Regions from separate parts of the Butyricimonas sp. RTP31003st1_G1_RTP31003_210430 genome, predicted to be linked through region 3. Evidence: riboswitches for the same ligand, from Rfam matches in the RefSeq annotation. Region 3 holds a riboswitch; each other region holds the start of a gene.
What was found. Region 3 has a riboswitch for cobalamin ahead of AB5542_RS11150 (ABC transporter substrate-binding protein). Riboswitches for the same ligand answer to the same signal wherever they lie in the genome.
Positions count from the first base shown of each region.

Region 1 (7,768 bases), on a different contig from region 3:
CCGTCGATGCAAGACGTCACAAAACGCCTGCCGGTTCTCCATATCCTCGTGATATTCACTCAACAATTCCAACACCCGGGCCTGAGCCAATTGACTCTCCGGAGATTCTGCTTTTTTATAACTAATATCTTCCAAATACGCAACAGCCTCATCCTTTTCCCCCATCTCCCACAAACAACGCCCATACCTTAAATAATTCATGAATATCACACCGGGAACCTTCAATTGATTTTCACGAGCATATATCTCGTAGAAGTCAATCGCACTTTTTAACGCCATCAAAGCCGAGTCCCGAAGTCCCTCCTGGATAAAAGATTCGGCTACACGAGTGAGCAACACGTTACGCATTCCACCTCGTTTTTCATTCACCAACCCGCCCCTCAATATCTCCCGAGCCTTTTCGTGATACCCCAACCCGGAATAAGCCTCGGCTACCTGAATCCCGTAACGTCCAAGCCTACTTGAATCCGGCAATTCCTTTAAAACCTCTTCATACCAGAGTAACGCCTCCTCATGCCTTCCCAACTTTTTCAGGCTTGCCGCCATCTGCTCGTAAAAAGGTTTCACCTTATCCCGGAATCTTGATCGTCGTAAAAGGCGATAGGCCTCCTCGTAACAAGCATATTGTTCTTCATATTCTTGCAAGACCCCGTATAAAGTTGCTTTCAAGCGATAAGCCTCGATCTCCCCCTCCGTATCCGAAAGTCCCCGATACAACGACAATGCCTGATCCACGGCTTTAAAAGCCCGGTCTATATCGATCGATTTAAAAAAACAAGCTCCCAAGTAATAGAATTTAGCCTCTTCCTCCCGGGTAAATACCACCTTAGAAGGCACCCGGCTGATAAAACGAATGGCCTCTTCCACACAACTATCCCGCAAAATCAAAGAACCGTAAAGCCGGGTTAATTCCAGCGCCACTAAATTCTTCACGTCCCGCGGGGCAATCCGGTAGGCCTCCCGTAAGTAAATCCGAGCCTGTTGCATCTGCTCCACCCTAGTGGAATAACAACTTCCCGCGGTCAACAATACTTTCGAACGGAAAAAATTAGGTAACCCCATAGACACCTTTACCAAAGAATCAAACGCAGGCGATAACATCACAGAGTTCTCCAACTCCCTGCACAATTCTGCTGTTTTCGCTTTCTCATTTTTCCGACAAGAAGACAACAAAAACAAAATTGTTATCCCCATGCATATTATGATTACAACTCGTCTCATTCTTGCTAATTTTGTCTTCTCTCACCAAGCTAATAGTCTATTCACTACCATGCACATTTTTATTGAAGGTAAAAATCCAAATTTTCCGTGAGTGATACAAATTTTCACCCACATTTTTTCATCCTGTACATCCACTAAATTCCTTCCTGCATATTTTTTGGTTTAAATAATTTTATCCTTACCTTTATCTTTTGATTAAGTAATTTACTCATTAAAATAACAATTGCTATGCAGACAATTGATAATTACAACTTTAAAAACAAGAAGGCGCTTATCCGCGTAGACTTCAACGTACCTTTAAATGAAAAGTTCGAGATCACGGACGACACCCGTATGCGGGCAGCCGTTCCCACGATCAAGAAAGTGTTGACGGGAGGAGGTTCCGTAATATTGATGTCTCATCTCGGACGCCCGAAAAACGGACCGGAAGACAAATTTTCATTAAAACATATCCAGAAACACCTGGAAGAACTGTTAGGTGTACCCGTGAAGTTCGCCGATGACTGCATCGGGGAAAGTGCGGTAAAAGCTGCAACAGACCTGAAACCGGGAGAAGTTCTCCTGTTGGAAAACCTTCGATTCTACAAAGAAGAAGAAAAAGGAGACGAGAATTTCGCTCAAAAACTGGCATCTTTAGCCGACGTTTGGATCAACGATGCCTTCGGGACAGCCCACCGGGCTCACGCATCCACCGCTGTTATTGCCAAATTTTTCCCGAATGACAAACTATTCGGCTACGTCATGCAAGGAGAATTGGAAAGCGTGGATAAAGTAATGCACAACCCTACCCGCCCGTTCACGGCCATCATGGGAGGCTCCAAAGTTTCATCCAAAATCGATATTATCATGAACCTCATGGATAAGGTGGATAACCTCATCTTGGGCGGTGGAATGACTTACACGTTCAAAAAAGCATTAGGCGGTCATGTCGGCAATTCTATCTGCGAGGAAGACAAACTCGACCTGGCTCTTGAAATCATGAAACTAGCCAAAGAAAAAGGTGTAAATCTTGTATTGGCAACCGACACTGTCGCTGCCGACGCTTTCGACAATAACGCCAACACCCAGATCGTTCCTTCCATGGAAATTCCCGATGGATGGGAAGGATTGGATGTAGGCCCGGAAAGTATTGCTTCCTTCACCAAGGTCATCGAGCAATCCAAAACAATCCTTTGGAATGGCCCCGTGGGAGTATTCGAAATGCCAAAATTCGCCGTGGGAACCAAGGCCATTGCTGATGCCATCGTGAAAGCCACAGCAAACGGCGCCTTCTCCTTAATCGGGGGTGGCGACTCTGTTGCCGCCATCAACCAATTCGGCTTGGCCGACAGGGTCAGCTACGTATCCACCGGAGGTGGTGCCCTGCTCGAATACATCGAGGGAAAAGAGTTACCGGGAATCACGGCTATTCGAGGAAAATAAACTTCACCAAACATCATAATCGTGACCGGAGCAAATTCCGGTCACTTTTCTTATATAGAAAATTTCTTCTTTGAGACTTTACCACCATTAAATCATTATTACCTATTCTCTCGAATTTCTACACGTCTCCATCAAGACCTCATTAACAAATTAACGGACTAAGCTTTTTTACATCCATTAAAAAATTACAGAAAAAAAGTAGGAATACAATTATATTTATATACCTTTGTGACGTCATGGTGATCTCTTCCCCCTGCAAGGGAAAAGATTGAATAGGGAATCCGGTGAAAATCCGGGACTGTGCCCTCAGCTGTAAGTTCTTAAAAAGGTTTTCGCATTCTAATGGTCACTTTTTCAACAAGAAAAGGGAAGGCCGCGAATTCCGGAACAAGTCAGAAGACCTGCCTGACAAAATATAAATCCGTTACTCTGGGGATTTGGGGTAAAGGAGATGTGCGAAGTTATTCATAAAAATAAAATTGTGTTGACGTCCCCCGGGATGGAACATTATGAACAAAGGAGCATTACAGCGTGAGTATATTTATACTGACGTAATTAATTCTTTTTCAACGAGAAAAAGAAAATGTTTCTCTATGATGGCAACGAGAGACAGCGAATGTTACCCCTTCAACGGCAAACATACGCCTCGATCCTCTGTATCCTTTCCCTTCTCACTTTCTTCCCTTCAAATTCTCCCCTGTAACAGACAGCAAACGGCTTTTATTTACTGCAATTTTTCTTTATTCAAAATATTACAACTAATAAAATATCAAAGATCATGATGACAAAAGAACAGTACATTGAGAGTCTCAGGAAACTAAACCTGAAGGTCTATTTCATGGGAGAACTAATCAGCAATCCCGTAGATCACCCGATGATCCGCCCGTCCATGAATGCAGTGGCCATGACTTATGAATTGGCTGAAAAAGATGAGTACAAGACGCTCATGACGGCAAAATCCAATCTTACCGGAAAAACAGTTAATCGTTTCTGCCACCTGCATCAAAGCACCGAAGACTTGATCAACAAGGTAAAGATGCAACGTTTAGTCGGACAGAAAACCGGGGCTTGTTTCCAACGCTGCGTTGGAATGGACGCCTTCAACGCCATTTACTCCACCACTTACGAAATTGACCAAGCTCATGGAACGGAATACCACAAACGTTTCATAGAGTACTTGAAATATGTACAAGACAACGATCTCACTGTCGACGGGGCTATGACCGATCCGAAAGGAGACCGGGGTCTTTCTCCATCACAACAAGAAGATCCGGACCTATATCTTCGCATCAAGGAAGTACGCCCGGACGGGATTATCGTTCGCGGGGCCAAAGCTCACCAAACCGGGGCAGTCAATTCCCACGAACACTTGATTATGCCGACCGTAGCCATGAAAGAATCCGATAAAGACTACGCTGTTTCATTTGCCGTACCTTCTGACGCGGAAGGCGTACTCATGATCTACGGACGCCAGTCCTGCGATACCCGCAAAATGGAAAAAGACGCGGATCTCGACTTGGGAAATTCACAATTCGGTGGACATGAAGCTCTTGTGATATTTGACGATGTATTCGTCCCCAACGAGCGAATTTTCATGTGTAAAGAATATGAATTTGCAGGCATGATGGTAGAGCGTTTTGCCGGTTATCACAGACAATCCTACGGGGGATGTAAAGTCGGTGTAGGTGACGTACTTATCGGTGCTGCCGCTCTCGCCGCAGACTACAATGGAGTACCTAAAGCCAACCATATCAAGGACAAGCTCATCGAAATGATGCACCTCAACGAAACCCTTTACTCGTGCGGAATCGCCTGCTCGGCAGAAGGAGAACCCACGTTGGCGGGCAACTACCAGATCAATTTGCTACTTGCCAATGTCTGCAAACAGAACGTGACTCGTTTCCCGTATGAAATTGCCAGACTCGCGGAAGATATTGCCGGGGGATTAATGGTAACCATGCCTTCAGCCCAAGATTTAAGAGACCCGTATATCGGTGGATATGTAAAAAAATACCTGCAAGGAGCCACGGGGACTGACACTGAAAACCGGATGCGTATTCTTCGCCTGATCGAGAACATCACGCTCGGGACCGCGGCGGTAGGCTACCGCACGGAATCCATGCACGGAGCCGGCTCCCCACAAGCACAACGAATCATGATTGCCCGGCAAGGAAACCTCGAAAACAAGAAAGAATTAGCAAAACAAATTGCCCGGATCGATGAAAGTAAGAACCGGAAATAATCAAGACCCCACGACTCTGTGGAAGCACCTGGAGGAGATCATAAAAACACACATTCGCCCTCTCCTCCAGGACCACGGGGGGGATATTGTTATTCGGGAAATCCGCGAGAAAGACGTGCGGGTTGCTCTACTCGGCAACTGCAAGGGATGCCCTGCCGCACAAATCACGATTGAACAGACCGTGCAACGCATTCTCTCGGAACAAATGGGAAACAAGATCGGGAAAGTCATTCTGGTGAACGAAATAGATCCCGGTATATTAGACTTTGCTCGTCAGATTCTCAACCGCAATAAAACAGATAGATGATGAACTGGAAAGAACTTTATACACAAAAACTAACCACAGCCGAGAAAGCAATCAAGGCCATCCGGAACAACGACCGGGTTGTCTTTGCCCATGCAGCAGGTGTTCCTCAGGAAATCACCAAAGCTCTCGTGGCACACAAAGACGATTTCCATAACGTGGAAATATACCATATGCTATGCCTTGGCGATGGAGCTTATACTCAACCGGAAATGTTATCCCACTTCCGGCACAACACCAATTTCGTGGGAGGAAACACCCGACAAGCCGTGAATGAAGACCGTGCAGACTTCATTCCTTGTTTCTTTCACGAATTACCACACTTTTTCCGCAACGGAACTCTGCCTGTTGACGTGGCAATCGTTCATCTCAGCACACCGGACGAAGAAGGTTATTGTAGTTTCGGAGTTTCTTCCGACTACACGAAACCCGCGGCTCATGCCGCACGCATGGTGATTGCCGAAGTGAACGACCGGATGCCTCATGTTGGAGGTGATAACCACATACACGTTTCCGAACTGGATTATATCGTGGAAACCTCCAACCCCTTGTTTGAAATACCCCTGCCTAAAATCGGGGAAACGGAACAAGCTATCGGTCGGTACTGTGCAGAACTCATCGAGGATGGCTCCACCCTGCAGCTGGGAATAGGAGCTATCCCCGATGCCGTCCTGCAATGCCTGCAAGACAAAAAAGATCTGGGTATTCACACGGAAATGTTCTCTGACGGGGTAATCGATCTGGTCCAAAAAGGAGTCATCAACGGAAAATGTAAAACCCTCCATCCGGGGAAACTGGTTGCCACCTTCCTCATGGGAAGCCAACGCCTATACGATTTTGTTGATAACAATCCCGATGTAGCCCTCTTTCCCGTGGACTATGTAAACGATCCTTACATCATTTGCCAGAATCGTCAATTAATATCCATCAACTCTTGTATCGAGATCGATCTTTCCGGACAAGTTTGTTCCGAAACCATCGGCCCGAAACAATTCAGCGGAACGGGAGGCCAAGTCGATTACATCCGGGGAGCAGCTCTCTCCGAAGGCGGTAAATCCATCCTGGCCATGCCTTCCACGGCAGCCCGGGGGAAGGTTTCCCGTATCGTACCGTATCTAGCAGCAGGAGCAGCCGTCACGACTTCACGAAACGAGGTGGATTATATTGTCACGGAGTACGGAATCGCTCACCTCAAAGGAAAAACTTTACGCCAACGAGCCGAGAACCTAATCCGGATAGCTCATCCCGATTTCAGGGAATCACTCACGGAAGAATTCTTTCGTCGTTTCCCGTTAGCACTAAAAACAATATAAAATGAAATAATCATGCAATTATTCAAATTAAAAACCCGTTTAAGTGAATTCGACTCTTTTGCAGACTTTGCCAAAGAATTCAATCTCACGAAAGAAGATTTAATCATCACGAACGAATTCCTATACAATCCATACATGCGTGGTCTTAACCTTCCTTGTCGTTTCATCATGCAAGAACAATACGGAATGGGAGAGCCATCCGACGAGATGATCAACCATATTCTCGCGGACATTCAACTAGAAAATTATACCCGTGTGATAGCCGTAGGGGGAGGAACCGTCATTGACGTCTCTAAACTATTTACTCTGCGTGGCATCGTTAATGCAACGGATGCTTTCGAACGCAAAATACCCATTGAAAAAGCCCGTCAATTGGTGATCCTCCCCACTACCTGCGGCACCGGTAGCGAAGTAACCAATATTTCGATCGCCGAGATCAAATCCCGCCACACGAAAATGGGATTGGCCGATGACGCCCTACTAGCAGATGATGCCGTGTTAATCCCGGAACTGGTACGGGGACTTCCCTACAAGTTTTTCGTGTGCAGTTCCATCGATGCCCTCATCCATGCCGTAGAATCATACGTTTCCCCGAAATCAAATCCCTACACCCAGATATTCTGTCGAGCAGCCATTGAAAGCATCATTGACGTTTTCAAACACATTGCCGCACAAGGACCGGAATATCGCCTAGAGCGCCTGAGAGAAATGCTGATTGCTAGCAATTATGCCGGTATTGCATTCGGAAACACCGGAGTGGGTGCCGTACACGCACTATCTTACCCGCTCGGGGGAAACTATCACGTACCCCACGGGGAAGCTAATTACCAGTTCTTCACAGAAGTATTCAAGTTCTATTACAAGAAAAAACCTTTCGGGAACATCACGGAAGTTAACGCGCTACTCGCACACCTCCTGGGAACCGACACGGAACACGTGTATGAAGAACTCGATTACCTATTGGGTAAATTGTTATCCAAAAACCCACTCCACACCTATGGTATGAAACCCGAAGAAATTGATGGGTTCACCGACAACGTACTTCAAACACAACAACGCCTGCTGGCTAACAACCACGTGGAATTAACAAGAGAAGAAATAAAAGAAATCTATTCAACCCTATATTAAAAATATCATGGAAATAAAAGAAATGGTAGAAAGAGCCCGCAAAGCTCAAGTTATTTATGATGAACGATTCGACCAAGAAAGAGTCGATCAAGTCATTAAAGCTGCCGCCCGCACAATTTTTGACCATGCAGAAGAACT
Region 1 is NZ_JBCOSQ010000079.1:7,904-15,671, reverse strand. Features, by position in the region: gene AB5542_RS18455 (tetratricopeptide repeat protein) at 1-1,221, opposite strand, end outside; gene AB5542_RS18450 (phosphoglycerate kinase) at 1,450-2,643, shown strand; cobalamin riboswitch at 2,864-3,067, shown strand; gene AB5542_RS18445 (4-hydroxyphenylacetate 3-hydroxylase family protein) at 3,422-4,885, shown strand; gene AB5542_RS18440 (NifU family protein) at 4,863-5,192, shown strand; gene AB5542_RS18435 (acetyl-CoA hydrolase/transferase family protein) at 5,192-6,502, shown strand; gene AB5542_RS18430 (4-hydroxybutyrate dehydrogenase) at 6,515-7,630, shown strand; gene AB5542_RS18425 (aldehyde dehydrogenase family protein) at 7,638-7,768, shown strand, end outside.
Region 1: linked by a shared signal. The riboswitch ahead of AB5542_RS18445 (4-hydroxyphenylacetate 3-hydroxylase family protein) and the one ahead of AB5542_RS11150 (ABC transporter substrate-binding protein) in region 3 are both predicted to bind cobalamin.

Region 2 (7,768 bases), on a different contig from region 3:
GAGACACTACTTTATGAACCTTATAAACTTTACGAACTTTATAAACCTGTTTTTGAGGTATTTCACCGAAAGTACGATTCCCGTGAAGGAGACAACAGCTCCGCCAAGGAGAAGGGTCCAAATGACCACGGTCCATAGCGCGGGGCGCTCGACGAGAAATTTGATGTCAAGGGTGTGAAGACCACGGTAAAGCCAGCGTTTCCAGCGTCCGTTGGTGTCGTAGTGAACGGGGCGGAAAGATTCAAGGTTATAGTAATAACAATCCTTCGCCTTGTTGTCGAACGTGACCTTGTAGACGGGGAGCGGTAGAGGACGACGACGGGATATATAGTAGTTGTCGTACTCGTTCATCTTGGTGATAGAGTAGGTGGTTGAGTCCCCGGCGAGACGTTTGACGGCAGCAAGTATCATCTCTTCCGTGATGCGGAAAGGACGAATCGTGTTAGTGGAGGCGTCCAAGGTCACTTCCTTGCTGACCGTGCGGAGACGATAGAGGGGAATACCTTGGTAGTGGGTCCACTCGATGGTTTTGACAGGATCATCCGACGTGGCTGTGAGTGCGATGGCTTTTCGATAGTCCAAGGCATAGTCGGCAGGTGATGGGGCTTGTCTTTCGGCCGGGCTTTGGCGGAATCCGCGGGAGTCCTGTTTGCCAAAGAGCCACGAGGGAAGCGGGGCCATGGACATATAGCCGCTCAGTATCCACGTGAAGACAAATATACCGAAAAAGAAGCCCGTGATGTGGTGCCATTTGAACCACTGTTTCTTGTACGGGGAACGGAGAAAGCCTTTCCGGCGAGCGAGCCAGTAGGAACGTATGCCGAGAACGAATCCGGTAAAACACATGAACATTCCGAGATAACATGCCCAGTACATGAATTGTGTCCATAAGTTCTGGTTACCTCGGATAACGGTGAAATACACCCAATGGGGAATGGCCCCGCACCATGCCCAGAAACGATTGTCGGAATCGGTAAACTGCAGGATATTGGCGGTTCGGGAAGAGACGTAAAGCTGGTACTTTTCCGGACCGTCGAAGTAGAATTTGTAGATGGGAAATTCCCGCTTGTTGTGGGCGAGGGGTATCCACTGGTCGAGGGTGCGTAAGGTATCCACCCGGGTAATCTTTCGATCGGCACACCAACGAGCAGCCCGGTTTTCACAGAGTGCGTAGTTAATAACGGGAGCCACGACATTCGTGTCTGCGTATAACTCAACGCTTTGGCGTCCCCCTCCTATACTGAATACGGGATCTCCATACGGGTTGTTCAGAGAGAGGCCGTGGGTTGGCGTTTTGGCAGGGAGACGGAGTAACACGTCTTGGATGGCGGGCAAGCCATTCGTATCAAGAATTTCCGCACGAGTGAACCGATCTTCTTGGCTTACACGAGGAAAGGAGTGGTAGATCATCACGATTCCGGATATGAACCATGAAAAGCACAGGATACAGAGAATTAATCCCAGTATCCGGTGGATATGGATAAACAATTTGGTTAACATGGGCGGGTTAGTCTATATCGTCTGTTTTCTCGTATTTCTTTTTCTTCACGGTGATGTCTTCCCGTTGGTGTTTGGTGGCGAATTTCACGTGTTGGATGAAAAGTTCCTGTATGGCGGGATATTCTCCCAGTCCTTTGAGCAGGACGTTTACTTTATAGCCTTTCTTTTCCAGTTCGTCTTTCCAGTCCCCGGCGATGTCATTTTTGGCATGATCTCCGGCTACGAACATAAAAGGAACAAGTGTTATTTCTTTTGCCTTATTCGCTTCGAGTTCGCGGATTACATCATCCATCGTGGGGTAACCTTCGATCGTTCCCACGTGGTAGTTCTTGTGTCCTTGGGCTTTCATCACGTAGTCGAGCATCCCGTAGGTTGAGTTTGCCGGGTGGTAGGTCCCGTGGCACACGAAGACGCAATCCCCTTTTTCCTTGTCCTTGATTGATGCGGCAATCGCTTTTACCACGGCTTGGTAATCCTCGGGAGAATGAAGAAGGGCTGTCCCTAAGCGAATGTCTTTGAACTTCGTTTGGTATGATGCAACTTCTTTTTGCAGGGCTTCCATTTCAATTCCTTCGATGATGTTCGTGGGTTGAAGGATCAAGTGGGTATAACCGTCGGCAATCAGTTTGTTCATGGCTTCCGTCGGGTTGGGTTTGGTTATTCCTTTTTCTTTCAGACGGCGCATGATCATGCGGGAAGTGTAGGCTTCACGTACTTCCACTCCGGGGAATGTTTGTGCCACTTTTTTGTTGATGGCATCGATGGTCAAGGCTCGGGTGTCATCGTGAGTTGTACCAAAGTGAACCATGAGAATGGCTACTTTGTCATTAGGACCGAGGGTCTTGAATATATCGGAATGTTTGAAACCACCGCCACCGTGGGCTAATACATTAAGACTGATAAAGAGGGATAGTATGATGATAATTGTTTTCATTATTTTTTAAATCTAATAGTTAAACTTGCAAAGAATGTTCTTCCCGGACTTAATGTTCCGAGATTAGAGCCGTAAGGCAGGTTCTGGGAATAGTCGAACAGGTTCTCGATTCCCGCGTTGATTTCGAAAAGGAACATACCCACGGGAGAGAAAGAGTGGTTCGTCGTCAGATTCCAGATTTGGTACTTGGGTGCGTCAATCTCTTTGGCTTTCACGAATTTTTTGCCTTGAATTCGTCCGTTTAGGTTCACGTTAAGACGATAGTTTGTCCATTCGTGCATGTAATTCGCCTTGACGGTTGCCGAGTGACGGATGCTTTCTTCCAAACGAATTTTGGTTTTCCTATCCCGGGCATCCACGTAGCTATATCCACCACCTAGAGAAAATCCCGCACCGAGGTAGCTGTTAACGGAAATATCAACTCCTTGTGTCCGGGCTTTGTCCAGATTCTCGTAAGTTTCTCGGGAAGTGACCTTGTTGGCTTCGTCTTCCGGTGTTAGGGGTAATTTCTTTGACTCTATAACGTTACGGAGGTCATTGATATACCCGTTTACGGAGATGTTACAGTACTTTCCCGCATATTCCGTGTTGAAAGCGTAGTAATTCGATTTCTCCGGTTTCAGATCGGGGTTCCCGATAACGACGGTTAATTTTCCTTTCTTGGCAGATTCCTTATAATAATAGAGGTCCGTCAACAAGGGAGCCTTGAATCCGGCCGCGTAAGAGAGCCTGAAGTTGAAATTTCCTAGGCTGTACATGGCTGAAAGTTTGGGCGTAAACTGATTCTTGAATGCCTCGTGGTAGATGTAACGGAAACCGGGTACTAATTGGAGTTTTTTGAAAAGACGAATCTCGTCTTGTGCATAAAGAGCCAGCGTATAGACATCTTTACTCTCCGCCAGATCGGTGGGATTCTTTAAGTAGTCCTTGATGTACTCGGTTCCAATGGAAATTTTGTTGTACTTACCGATCTTGAATACTCCTTTTAGGTTGGTAGATAAGTAGCGTTGACGTTTGGTCAGGATTTCATCTCCGACGTGGGTGGTCGTGTCGCCCTTGGACTCGATGGCACGGGTGTATACTTTGTAGTACTCGTAGTTGTTGGCGTTGACATCCAAGCTAATATAAGCGGAATTACCGAACAGATATTTTCCCCCCAATCCCACAGCGTAGTTCTCGTATGACATATCATAGTCGAATCCGGAAGGGTCTTTAGCATCCTTGTTCACGGGACGGTCGAGTTCTTTGGTAAAGTAACTTCCTTCCACGTACAAGTTCAGATTTTTTGATGGATCGAAGGCAAAACGTTGGTTCACGATGTCCGAGTGAAATTTATCAGACACTTTGCGACGGGTAGGTACACTATCTTCTGTGATATTACTGAGTTGCCAGCCGTCAGATTGGCGCCTTTGATAAGAGGTTGAGGACGAGAATTTGCCAGCGTTGATGTCTGCGTTGACGTTCTCGATAAAACTGCCCTTGCCTCCTAATCGGGTCGTGGACACGATGTTCAGGGCGTCATGCGGCTGATCTGTGATAATGTTGATCACTCCCGCAATAGCGTCCGATCCGTAGAGGGAGGAGGCTGCACCTTTAAGGACTTCGATTCGTTTTACCCTACCCATGTCGATCCGGGAGAGGTCAACGTAACCGGAAATGTCTCCGGTCATTTTCTTCCCGTTCACGAGAACGAGGATATAATCTCCTTTCATTCCGTTAAGGGTCATGTTTGTACTCATAGCCGTTGGGCGGAAACTAAACGAGGGATTTAGCATCACGAGGGCATCCTCGATGGTGGAGATTCCACCTTTTTTGATGTCCGAGGCTGTCATGACCTCGACGGGGACTGGTGAGTCCTTTAATTTTCGGTGAGTTCCCGTTCCCGAAACAACGACTTGATCGAGGTTGATCAGTGATGTTTTCAGTTGGAACAGAATGTCACTTTTGCTACTACTGACTTTTATGGAACTGACTTCGTAACCGGAGTAACTGGCCCGGAGCGTGTAGGTACCGTCGGGAACTTTTTCGAGGACGAATTCGCCCTTGTTGTTCGTGGCGATTCCGATGCTTGTTCCGACTAATCGTACATTGGCCCCGATAAGTGCTTTCCCGCTTTTTGCATCGATCACTTTCCCTCTCAACGTGATCTGCCCTAGCGAGACGCTTGCCAAAGTCAGCATGAATAATGTAGTCAGTACTACAATTCTTTTCATTCGGGTTAAGTTTTAAAGTTTATAATAGTATTCCTGGCCCCGAGAATACGCTATTACCTATGTTTGTCTCGGCAGGTCTCCTGACTACGCCTAAGAAAGATACCTTCCCGTCCTTACGAACAGTGGTGTAAGAACCTTTCTTTGAATCTCTTCGTTAGGGAGAAACGGGCATCACAGTAGCGGGCACTGTACCGGATTCTAACCGGTTTCCCTCTTGTATGTTAATTGAGCATTAACACATCACCTAAGACGGCACAAATGTATATATTTTTTGACAAAAGGTTACGGTTGGGTGAGAAAAATGATACCTGGAGAAGGTATAGAGATTCGTTAAGGATATTGTTGGAGTTTTTATTATATAGGTTGGTTGTCAGTTTGTTATGATGATTGAATTATGGAAATAAAAAAATCATGTTGAAAAGTATAATATAAAAAAATATATTACATTCGCGCCATGTTTTGGTGCGGAGCCTTCGGTCATGGAGGTGATGCTTAATAGGGAATCCGGTGTGAATCCGGGACTGTACCCGCAGCTGTAAGTTCCTATACAAGGGGTTTTGTACTTCAAATGTCACTGGTTATAAACTGGGAAGGCAACAAAATCCGGAACAAGTCAGAAGACCTGCCGAACAAGATAAACCATAGCTTTCGGGAAAAAAAGCGAGAGGGAAAAAGATGGATTTTACCTTAAACTCATGTTGCCCAAAAGACTATGTTAATAATGCTTATTCATTATTAATATATAGTTGTATGAAAAAAGTTGTTGTATTAGCATTGTTGCTGTTTGTGTGCGTCGGTTCGCTTTTCGCTCAAGAGGACGATAAGCGAAAGAAAAAGAGTATCACGGACTCTTTATTCCGTATCGATCAGGTGGATGTGATGCAGAAAAAGAAGAGGATTGATTTGTTGGGATTGGATGTGCCTTTACGTTTCGTTCCGATAACGGTGAGCAAGTTGTCTAGCCAGATGCTTGACCGGAAGGGAATTGTTGATCTGATGGATGCCGTTAAGTTTTTGCCGGGAATTGTAGCGAAAGACAAGCAATACGGGCAGTTTCAACAGTTTTCTATTCGCGGCCAGGGGAGTGCGGTTGTTATGATTGACGGGATTCGCGATGAGCGGACGTTGAATAATAACGTGCCTTACGGGGATTTGGCTGCCGTGGAGTCTATCGAATTGTTGAAAGGACCCGCCGCTATTTTGGCCGGACATTCGGCTATGGGCGGAGTGTTGAATATCGTGCGCAAGAAAGCGTCTCCCGATTTTTCGGCTAACGCTCGTATCAGTTATGGTAGCTGGGATGAGAGACGGGCTACTCTTGGTTTCGGGGGAAAACTTGTGGGACCTCTTGAATATCGTGCCAATATCAATTATTCAACGGGTGACGGATGGCGTGAGGTGAATGCAAATCGTTTTTCCGTGTATGGTGTTTTGGGAGCTGATTTAGGAAAGTGGGGACGTATTGATGTGACCGGTAGTTATGCCGATGATGATTACACGACCGAGATCGGGGCTGCACCCGTTATGCCCGGTGATATGTTCTACGTGGACGGAGACAAACCGTATGCGCTGAAGGGGGATCGCCACCCGGAGGCGGATTACCGCGAGGTTTATAATGACTTTGCCAATAATTACATGAAACGGAAAGTATGGGATATGTCTGTGTCATACGTTTACCAGATCACGGATTGGATGAAGTTGAAAGAACGTTTTTCCTATTTCCACAGTGATTTGGATTATCATTGTATTGAGGGGCTTTCTTATCGTACCTCTAAGGACCCGATATATAAATGGTATTATTATAAGTCAGAAGACGAGAAGGTGTATGTTGACTTGGATACGGTTCAACGAGGAAATGCTGCCCGTCAGAATCCGTTGAATTTTAATCCGGACCACAAAAACGTGAATAACACGATCGAGTTGACCGGGAAGTTCGAGACAGGTTCCGTGTTGCATAACTACACGTTGGGATGGACGTACAATTGTTTTGATTTCGCCCAGTATAACGGTTATGGAGATGACGATTTGTGGGGGCCCGGTTTGGATGCACTTTTGCCTGTGCGGGACCCGCATATCGTGCAGGGATGGTGGGACACGAAAGTTTCAGCCGTTTCTCTGCGCACGGAGAGAACGCATGGAATTTATTTGCATGACGTGATCGAATTCAATGATAAATGGAAGATGATGGCCTCGGGACGTGTGGATTTGTATAGCCGGAAAACATCAAGTGCTACGATTGACGACGGGAAACAGAAATATGAAACGAAGAACAGGAAAGAATGGAAAGAGGTGGAGACCTCGGCATTCACGTATCGGGTGGGTGTCGTGTATTTCCCTATGCCTGAATTGTCATTCTACGGTTCTATTTCTTCTTATTTCAATCCTGTAACCACAACATATAGTCCTACCGTGATGTATTTGGACCGCAAGGGTAACGAGTTCAATCCTGACGAGGATGGGGGCGAAGTGTTCAAGCCGGAAAAAGGGTATTCCACGGAAGTCGGTGTACGTTACACCTTGAACGAGATGGTGGATATTAATGCGAGTGTATTTTATATTCGTAAGTATAATATCGTGAAGAGTCTGGGTGACACGACGGTGTTGGTGGATGGTGTTGCTACCGAGAAGAGTATTCGGGGACAAGTCGGAAGAGCCGACTCGCGAGGTTTTGATATTGAGGTGGTTGTTCGTCCGTTACCGACTTTACAAGTTACGGGAGGTCTCGGTTGGTCGGACTATCGTTTGCGGGAAATTGCCGAGAGCGGACGTTTCTCTAAATATAAGGAACAGAATAAAAATGTTCGTGCCACGGGTGTGCCTCGTACGACATTCTACGCTTATGCCGATTACACGATACCGCGCGGGGTGCTAAAGAATTTGTCATTCCATTTAAGTGGGAATTTCAAGGATAAGGTGTTCCGGAATATAGATAACCGGTTGTACGATCCGGCCTTGTGGTTGATGGATGCGGGTATTTTCTACATGATCAAGAATCACGTAACACTGGCATTGAATGTTAACAACTTGTTTGACAAGGAATATTTCGAGAGAACCACGATCATGGCGAAACCCCGGAATTATCAGGCATCGGTTTCCTATACTTTTTAATTAAAGAAAGGGA
Region 2 is NZ_JBCOSQ010000014.1:52,736-60,503, forward strand. Features, by position in the region: gene AB5542_RS06285 (PepSY domain-containing protein) at 7-1,500, opposite strand; gene AB5542_RS06290 (sirohydrochlorin cobaltochelatase) at 1,508-2,434, opposite strand; gene AB5542_RS06295 (TonB-dependent receptor) at 2,434-4,647, opposite strand; cobalamin riboswitch at 4,700-4,910, opposite strand; cobalamin riboswitch at 5,091-5,292, shown strand; gene AB5542_RS06300 (TonB-dependent receptor) at 5,398-7,755, shown strand.
Region 2: linked by a shared signal. The riboswitch ahead of AB5542_RS06300 (TonB-dependent receptor) and the one ahead of AB5542_RS11150 (ABC transporter substrate-binding protein) in region 3 are both predicted to bind cobalamin.

Region 3 (7,768 bases):
CCGATATGGAAACTCATGGCCAAGGAGATGGGAATAAATAAAAGCGATTCCTTATTCCATTCTCAAAACGGGGGATGTTTTCGCCCGGGAGAAGGGGTATGGGCTTTCCCGACATTCCGATTCTCGACAGGCACACTGGACGCACCGGTAATCACGAGTGTCACAAGGGAAGGATGGTCCGTGACCCTAAACTGGGAAAATGACATTGACTGCCCGAAAGCGAGCGTGTCAGATCAAGTGTACGTGGGATATTTTTACGGGACCTTACCCCGCGCCCCGCAAATGATCACGTGCCTTAACTCGTTCCGGGGCGACGGCAAAGTGACCGTGGACATCCCGGCAGCGAAACAACCGGAAGGGACACCCCTGCATCTCTACTTGTTTTTCGGCAATAAAGATACCACCCGTTTCTCTCCAAGCGTGTACGCGGGAGTGTAATGTCCATGCAACTCTCCTACCCTCAAAAAACTTAAAATCAAAAGGATATGACACTTAGAGGATACATCCATATCTACACGGGAAACGGGAAAGGGAAAACAACCGCAGCCTTCGGACTGGCCGTCCGGGCTTTATGTGCCGGGAAAAGTGTTTTCATCGGGCAATTCGTCAAGAGCATGAAATATAACGAAACAGCCATAGAACCCTTGTTCGACCACCTTGTTATCCAGCAATTCGGAGAAGGCTGCTTCATTGAAAAAGAACCCACCCCGGCAGATATACAAGCAGCTCACGAAGGGCTGGAAATATGTCGCCAACATCTTATGGAAGGTAAATTCGATATGGTTATCTTGGACGAACTGACAATTGCCCTGTATTACTCCATGCTTTCCCTGGAAGAAGTGTTAAATGTTCTCCGCCAACGCTCCCCTCACACGGAAATCGTAATTACCGGACGTTATGCACCCCAGGAATTAATCGATATAGCAGACCTCGTAACAAATATGCAAGAAGTGAAACACTATTATTCGCTTGGCGTCCTGTCCCGTAACGGGATTGATCATTGAAAACCTCGCCTAACAGCGGTTCATACCAATGAAATAAAAATCTTCTATACAATTTATTGCCTAATTAAAAATTACAACCTATTTTCGCACCGTCATAGTTTCATACACCACTTCGTGTTGTGTTGAATGAAAAAGGGAATCCGGTGGAAATCCGGAACAATACCCGTTGCTGTATTTCCCCCTTTTAAAGGAAAAGTTTATCGTACGTTTGCCACTGGTTAGAATGCTGGGAAGGCACGATAAAAGGGATAAGTCAGAAGACCTGCTATGATCGGGACAGATTTGCATCTGCGGGATTCAGATGGTAATCAGGTATAGATGGCAAGGTCATTCTGTTTTTGATTTACCGTTTCAGTTTTTTCCCACTCGCGTAAATATCTCTCTCGAAGTTTTATAAAAACTATTACATATGAAACAAGTACTATTATTATTCACGTTTATCGTTTTTCTGATGCTATCCGGTTGTCAGACGAAAACAAAGTCCACAAGCGCCTTCACGAAGGAAGTTTACACACCGGAATACGCCACGGGATTCGACATCATGGGAGCTGATAACACGGAAAGCACGATTATTCACGTGCGTAACCCCTGGCAGGGAGCGGAAGGCGTTGAAATGTCCTACTTCGTGGCTCGGAACGGGGAGCAGGCACCGAAAGATTTTGACGGTGTGATTATTCCCGCAGGAGCGAAACGAATTGTATGTATGTCATCCACTTACATCGCCATGCTGGATGCCATTAACCAAGTGGATCGGGTAGTAGGAGTTTCCGGAATGAATTATGTTTCCAACCCGTATGTCCTTGCACACAAAGAAACCATAAAAGACATGGGGGCGGAAATAAATTATGAACTTCTTGTCGGGTTGGCCCCGGATCTTGTATTACTATACGGCATCGGGGACGCACAATCAACCGTGACGGACAAACTAAAAGAATTGAATGTTCCTTATATGTACGTGGGAGAATACCTGGAAGAATCTCCGCTGGGCAAGGCCGAATGGCTGGTTGCCATTTCCGAATTGACGGACAGCCGGGAAGCAGGTACAAAAGTATTTAGAGAGATTCCCGAACGTTATAACAACATGAAACAGTTAACGGCAAACGTGGAAAAACGTCCTACCGTCATGCTGAACACACCGTGGAATGACAGTTGGGCCATGCCTTCCGCGAAAAGCTACGTGGCACAATTAATCACGGACGCGGGAGGGGATTATATTTACAAGAAAAACACCTCTAACGGGGCCGAACCCATCGGACTGGAAACAGCCTACGGGTTGATTCGCGAGGCTGACGTGTGGTTGAATGTAGGTATGGCAACGACTCTCGACGAGTTAAAGATCATGAATCCGAAATTCAAGGACGCGAAAGCCATCCAAGAAAACAAGGTCTATAATAATAACTTGCGCTTAACGCCCGAAGGGGGAAATGATTACTGGGAATCGGCTGTTGTACGCCCGGACATCGTACTCCGGGACCTGATCAAAATCCTGCACCCGGAACTGGTGACGGAGGATTTGTATTATTACAGGCACTTGGAATAGTTTAAAATTTAGAGTTTAGAATGAAAAAAGCATCTACCCCCACCAGCTCCCCCTTACACAGAGGGAGAGACGAACGCGAGAAGGCGCTACGATATTACAATGTAGCGTATCCTCCCCCTGTGTAAGGGGGAGTTAGAGGGGGTAGTTAATGCGTCACCCCGTACGGCTGGAATCTAAAATCATAACTCAAGAAATTAACAACAGTGATGTCATTTTCAATTGTCCATTTTCAATTTTCAATTATATCGTGAAACGCAATTCGATCATATTCCTTTTCCTGAGCCTGCTGGTATTCGTGCTGTTCGCACTCGATTTGGTGTCGGGAGATTCGGCACTTTCCGTCGGGCAGGTGTGGAACGTGTTCACGGGTAACGAGACGGATATGACAACCCGGAATATCGTGCTGTCGATTCGATTGGTGAGGGTGATCGTGGCCGTTCTGATCGGCGTGGTGCTTTCGATAAGCGGCTTGCAGATGCAGACCGTTTTCCGGAACCCGCTGGCAGACCCCTACCTGCTGGGAGTAAGTTCCGGATCGGGATTAGGCGTTGCTTTCTTTATCCTAGGAGCTCCCCTGTTAGGACTGGCACATTCCGGTTTCTGGCAGTCGGTAGGTATTGTCGGGGCCGGATGGGGCGGGGCCGTCATGGTCCTGTTACTGATTGCCATCATCAGCCGTTACGTGAAAAATATCCTTGGGGTGTTGATCATGGGAGTGATGATCGGTTACATCGCGGGAGCTATCATACAGATTTTACAGTACTTGAGTTCTGCCGAGCAATTGAAAATGTTTTTCCTATGGTCGATGGGCTCCCTGGGACACGTCACGACCACGAAACTATTTATCATGATTCCCGTGATTTGCGTGGGCGTCATTCTCTCGATTTATTGTATCAAGGCATTAAATCTTCTTTTACTCGGGGAGAGTTATGCCCAGACAATGGGACTGAATATACGGCGCGCCAGAACGCTTATTTTCGTATCGACAACGTTGTTGACCGGAACCGTGACGGCATTTTGCGGCCCGGTAGGCTTTCTCGGACTTGCCGTGCCTCACGTGGCCCGTATGTTGTTTAATGACGCGGACCACCGGACGCTTTTGCCGGGAAGTATATTACTGGGAGTCGTGGCCATGTTGATATGTGATATTATTGCTAAAACACTCGTGCTACCCGTGAATTGTATTACCGCCCTGCTGGGGATCCCGGTAATTATTTGGGTGGTGTATAAAAACCTTCGACCGGCATGATAGAACTGGAATCTTTAACACTGGGATACGGGCAACAAATCCTACTTGAACGGGTGTCGGCCAACTTGGACGGGGGCGGGCTGATCGCCTTGTTGGGACGTAATGGTAGCGGGAAAAGTACCTTGCTACGGGCCACGGCGGGGTTAGGGAAAATCAAGTCCGGGCGAATATTGCTGGCCGGGAAAGACCTTGCCGGGTTGCGACCGGAGGAACTGGCTCGTACCGTCAGTTTCGTGACTACCGAAAAGGTACGGATTCCTAACCTGAAATGCCGGGATGTAGTTGCCCTCGGGCGGGCTCCCTACACGAACTGGGTAGGACGACTGCAACCACGCGACCGGGAAATCGTTGATAAATCCCTGGCATTACTCGATATGTCGGCCTATGCCGAACGAACAATGGACCAGATGTCGGACGGGGAATGCCAGCGAATCATGATCGCCCGAGCTCTCGCACAAGACACCCCCATCATCCTGCTTGATGAACCCACCTCTTTTCTGGACCTACCGAACCGTTACGAGTTGGGAGTTTTATTGCAAAGGCTGGCACACGAGCAAAACAAATGTATCCTTTTTTCAACCCACGAACTGGATATTGCCCTCACGCTCTGCGATTCCATCGCCTTGATCGATCGCCCGCATTTGCATTACCTGCCCACGCGACAGATGATCAACAGCGGTCATATCGAACGCTTGTTCCGGAACGAAACCATCACGTTCGACCCGAAAGAATTGCGTATCCGTGTCCGATGAAAGGCTGCTTAAGAGAGGCGTTAAACTTGTCGTTCATTTTCGATAATCATAGAAAATTGAGTATCTTTGTTCTATTATTATCCATAAACGAACGCGTATGAGTGAGAAAATTTATCCCATAGGTATCCAGAATTTCGAGAAAATCCGAAAAGAAGGTTATTTCTATATTGACAAGACTGCCTTGATTTACCGACTGGTAAAAACGGGTAGTTATTACTTTCTCAGTCGCCCGCGTCGTTTTGGGAAGAGCCTGTTGATTTCCACGCTCGATGCCTATTTCCGGGGAGAAAGGGATTTGTTTGAAGGGTTGGCAATAGAAAAACTGGAAAAAGATTGGGTGAAACGCCCGGTATTGCATATAGACCTGAATATCGGGAAATATGATGCCCCCGACAGCTTGGACAAGATATTGAACGAGGCTCTCGTGAAGTGGGAAACGGTGTTTGGCACGGGTGCCGGGGAAAGTACCCTGGCTTTACGTTTCAAAGGTGTCGTGGAACGAGCCTACAAGCAATCCGGACAACGGGTTGCCATCCTTGTTGACGAATACGACAAACCCTTGTTACAAGCTATCGGCGACGAGGAGCTTCAACGGGAATACCGTAACACCCTAAAGCCTTTCTATGGTGTACTTAAAACCATGGACGGGTGTATCCAATTTGCCATGCTCACGGGCGTGACTAAATTCGGAAAGGTAAGCGTGTTCAGTGACCTGAACAACCTGGAAGATCTTTCCATGTGGAACGAATATGTCACTCTTTGCGGTGTCAGCAATCAAGAAATACATGAAAATTTAGAAGAAGAATTACATGAATTTGCCAAAGTTCAAAGCATGACATACGATGAAGTCAACGCGGAACTGGAAAAATGGTATGACGGGTATCACTTCACGCATAATTCTATCGGCATGTACAATCCGTTTAGTCTGCTAAGCGCATTCAAGCGGAAAGATTTTGGCAATTACTGGTTCGAAACGGGTACACCCACCTATCTCGTGGAGTTGCTGAAACGCAATCATTATGACCTGGAACGCATGGCATCCGAAGAAACCAGCTCAGACGTATTGAATAGTATTTACGGGGACGAACAGCCTATCCCCGTGATCTTCCAGAGCGGGTACCTCACGATAAAAGGCTATGACAAAGAATTCGGATTATATCGCCTAGGATTTCCAAACAAAGAAGTGGAGGAAGGTTTTATCAATTTCCTGATGCCTTTTTACACCCGGTTCAACAAAATTGAGGCTCCATTTGAAATACAAAAATTCGTTCGTGAAATACGTACAGGGCAACTGGATGCCTTTTTCAATAGATTGAAAAGTTTTCTGGCCGATACTCCTTACGAGCTGATCAGCGAACAAGAACGTCATTATCAAAACGTGCTTTTTATCATCTTCAAGCTGGTAGGTTTTTACACGGAAGTCGAGTATCACACTTCCGAGGGACGTGTGGATCTCGTGTTGAAAACCAACGATTACATTTACATCATGGAATTTAAACTGAATGGCAGTGCAGAAGAGGCCTTGCAACAAATCCATGACAAGCATTACGCTCAACCATTCCAATCAGATAAACGCAAGATATTTAAAATTGGCGTGAACTTCAGTTCGAAAACAAGGAATATCGAGAAATGGATCGTGGAGTCATAACCAGTATCTTTAATTTTTAAAACATAGCTATCTTCGATAATCATATAAAATTGAATATCTTTGTTCTATTATTATCCATAAACGAACGCACATGAGTGAGAAAATTTATCCTATAGGTATCCAGAATTTCGAGAAAATCCGGAAAGAAGGTTATGCTTACGTTGACAAAACCGCCTTGATTTACCGACTGGTGAAAAAAGGAAGTTATTACTTTCTCAGTCGCCCGCGTCGTTTTGGAAAGAGCCTGTTAATCTCCACGCTCGATGCCTATTTTCTCGGAAAAAAGGAGTTGTTTAACGGGTTGGCCATGGAAAAATTAGAAAAGGATTGGATTCGGCGGCCCGTGCTACACCTGGATCTCAATATTGGAAAATATGATGCCCCGGATAGCTTGGATAAAATACTCGAAGAGGCCATATCAAAATGGGAAGTACTTTACGGCACCGGAGTCGGAGAGTCTACCCTAGCCCTACGTTTCAAAGGAATCGTGGAACGAGCCTGCCAGCAATCCGGCCAACGAGTAGCCATTCTCGTTGACGAGTACGACAAACCCTTGTTACAAGCTATTGGAAACGAGAATCTTCAACGAGAATACCGTAACACGTTGAAACCTTTCTACGGAGTGCTCAAAACAATGGATGGTTGCATCCAATTCGCCATCTTAACCGGGGTAACCAAATTCGGGAAAGTCAGCGTGTTCAGTGATTTGAATAACCTGATAGACATTTCGATGGATGAACCTTTCATTTCCTTGTGCGGAATGACAGAGCAAGAAATTCATGACAATTTTGAAGAAGATTTGCACGAGTTAGCCGCTGCACAAAAGATGACCTACGAGGAAGTGGGAGCTGAATTGAAGAAGTATTACGATGGTTACCATTTTGTCGAAAATTCTGAAGGTATATACAATCCATTCAGCGTGCTGAATACATTTTTCAAGATGAAATTCGGTAGTTACTGGTTTGAAACGGGTACACCCACCTATCTCGTGGAGCTACTGAAACGCAATCATTATGATCTGGAACGGATGGCAACCGAAGAAACCAACTCAGACGTATTGAATAGCATTTACGGTGACGAACAGCCCATCCCCGTGATTTTCCAAAGCGGGTACCTCACGATAAAAAGCTATGATAAACGTTTTGGACTTTATCGCCTTGGATTCCCAAACAAAGAGGTGGAAGAGGGTTTTATCAATTTTCTGATGCCTTTTTACACCCGATTCAACAAAATTGAGGCTCCATTTGAAATTCAAAAATTTGTCCACGAGATCGAGACAGGGCAACTGGATGCCTTTTTCAATAGATTGAAAAGCTTTCTGGCTGACACTCCTTACGAACTGATCAGCGAACAGGAACGTCATTATCAAAACGTGCTTTTCATCATCTTCAAACTGGTAGGTTTTTACACGGAAGTCGAGTATCACACTTCCGAGGGACGCGTGGATCTCGTGTTGAAAACCAACGATTACATTTACATCATGGAATTTAAACTGAATGGCAGTGCCGAAGAGGCCTTGCAACAAATCCATGACAAGCATTACGCTCAACCATTCCAATCAGACAAGCGCAAGAT
Region 3 is NZ_JBCOSQ010000031.1:20,166-27,933, reverse strand. Features, by position in the region: gene AB5542_RS11160 (hypothetical protein) at 1-438, shown strand, start outside; gene cobO (cob(I)yrinic acid a,c-diamide adenosyltransferase) at 486-1,004, shown strand; cobalamin riboswitch at 1,083-1,289, shown strand; gene AB5542_RS11150 (ABC transporter substrate-binding protein) at 1,456-2,544, shown strand; gene AB5542_RS11145 (FecCD family ABC transporter permease) at 2,840-3,793, shown strand; gene AB5542_RS11140 (ABC transporter ATP-binding protein) at 3,790-4,545, shown strand; gene AB5542_RS11135 (ATP-binding protein) at 4,643-6,193, shown strand; gene AB5542_RS11130 (ATP-binding protein) at 6,285-7,768, shown strand, end outside.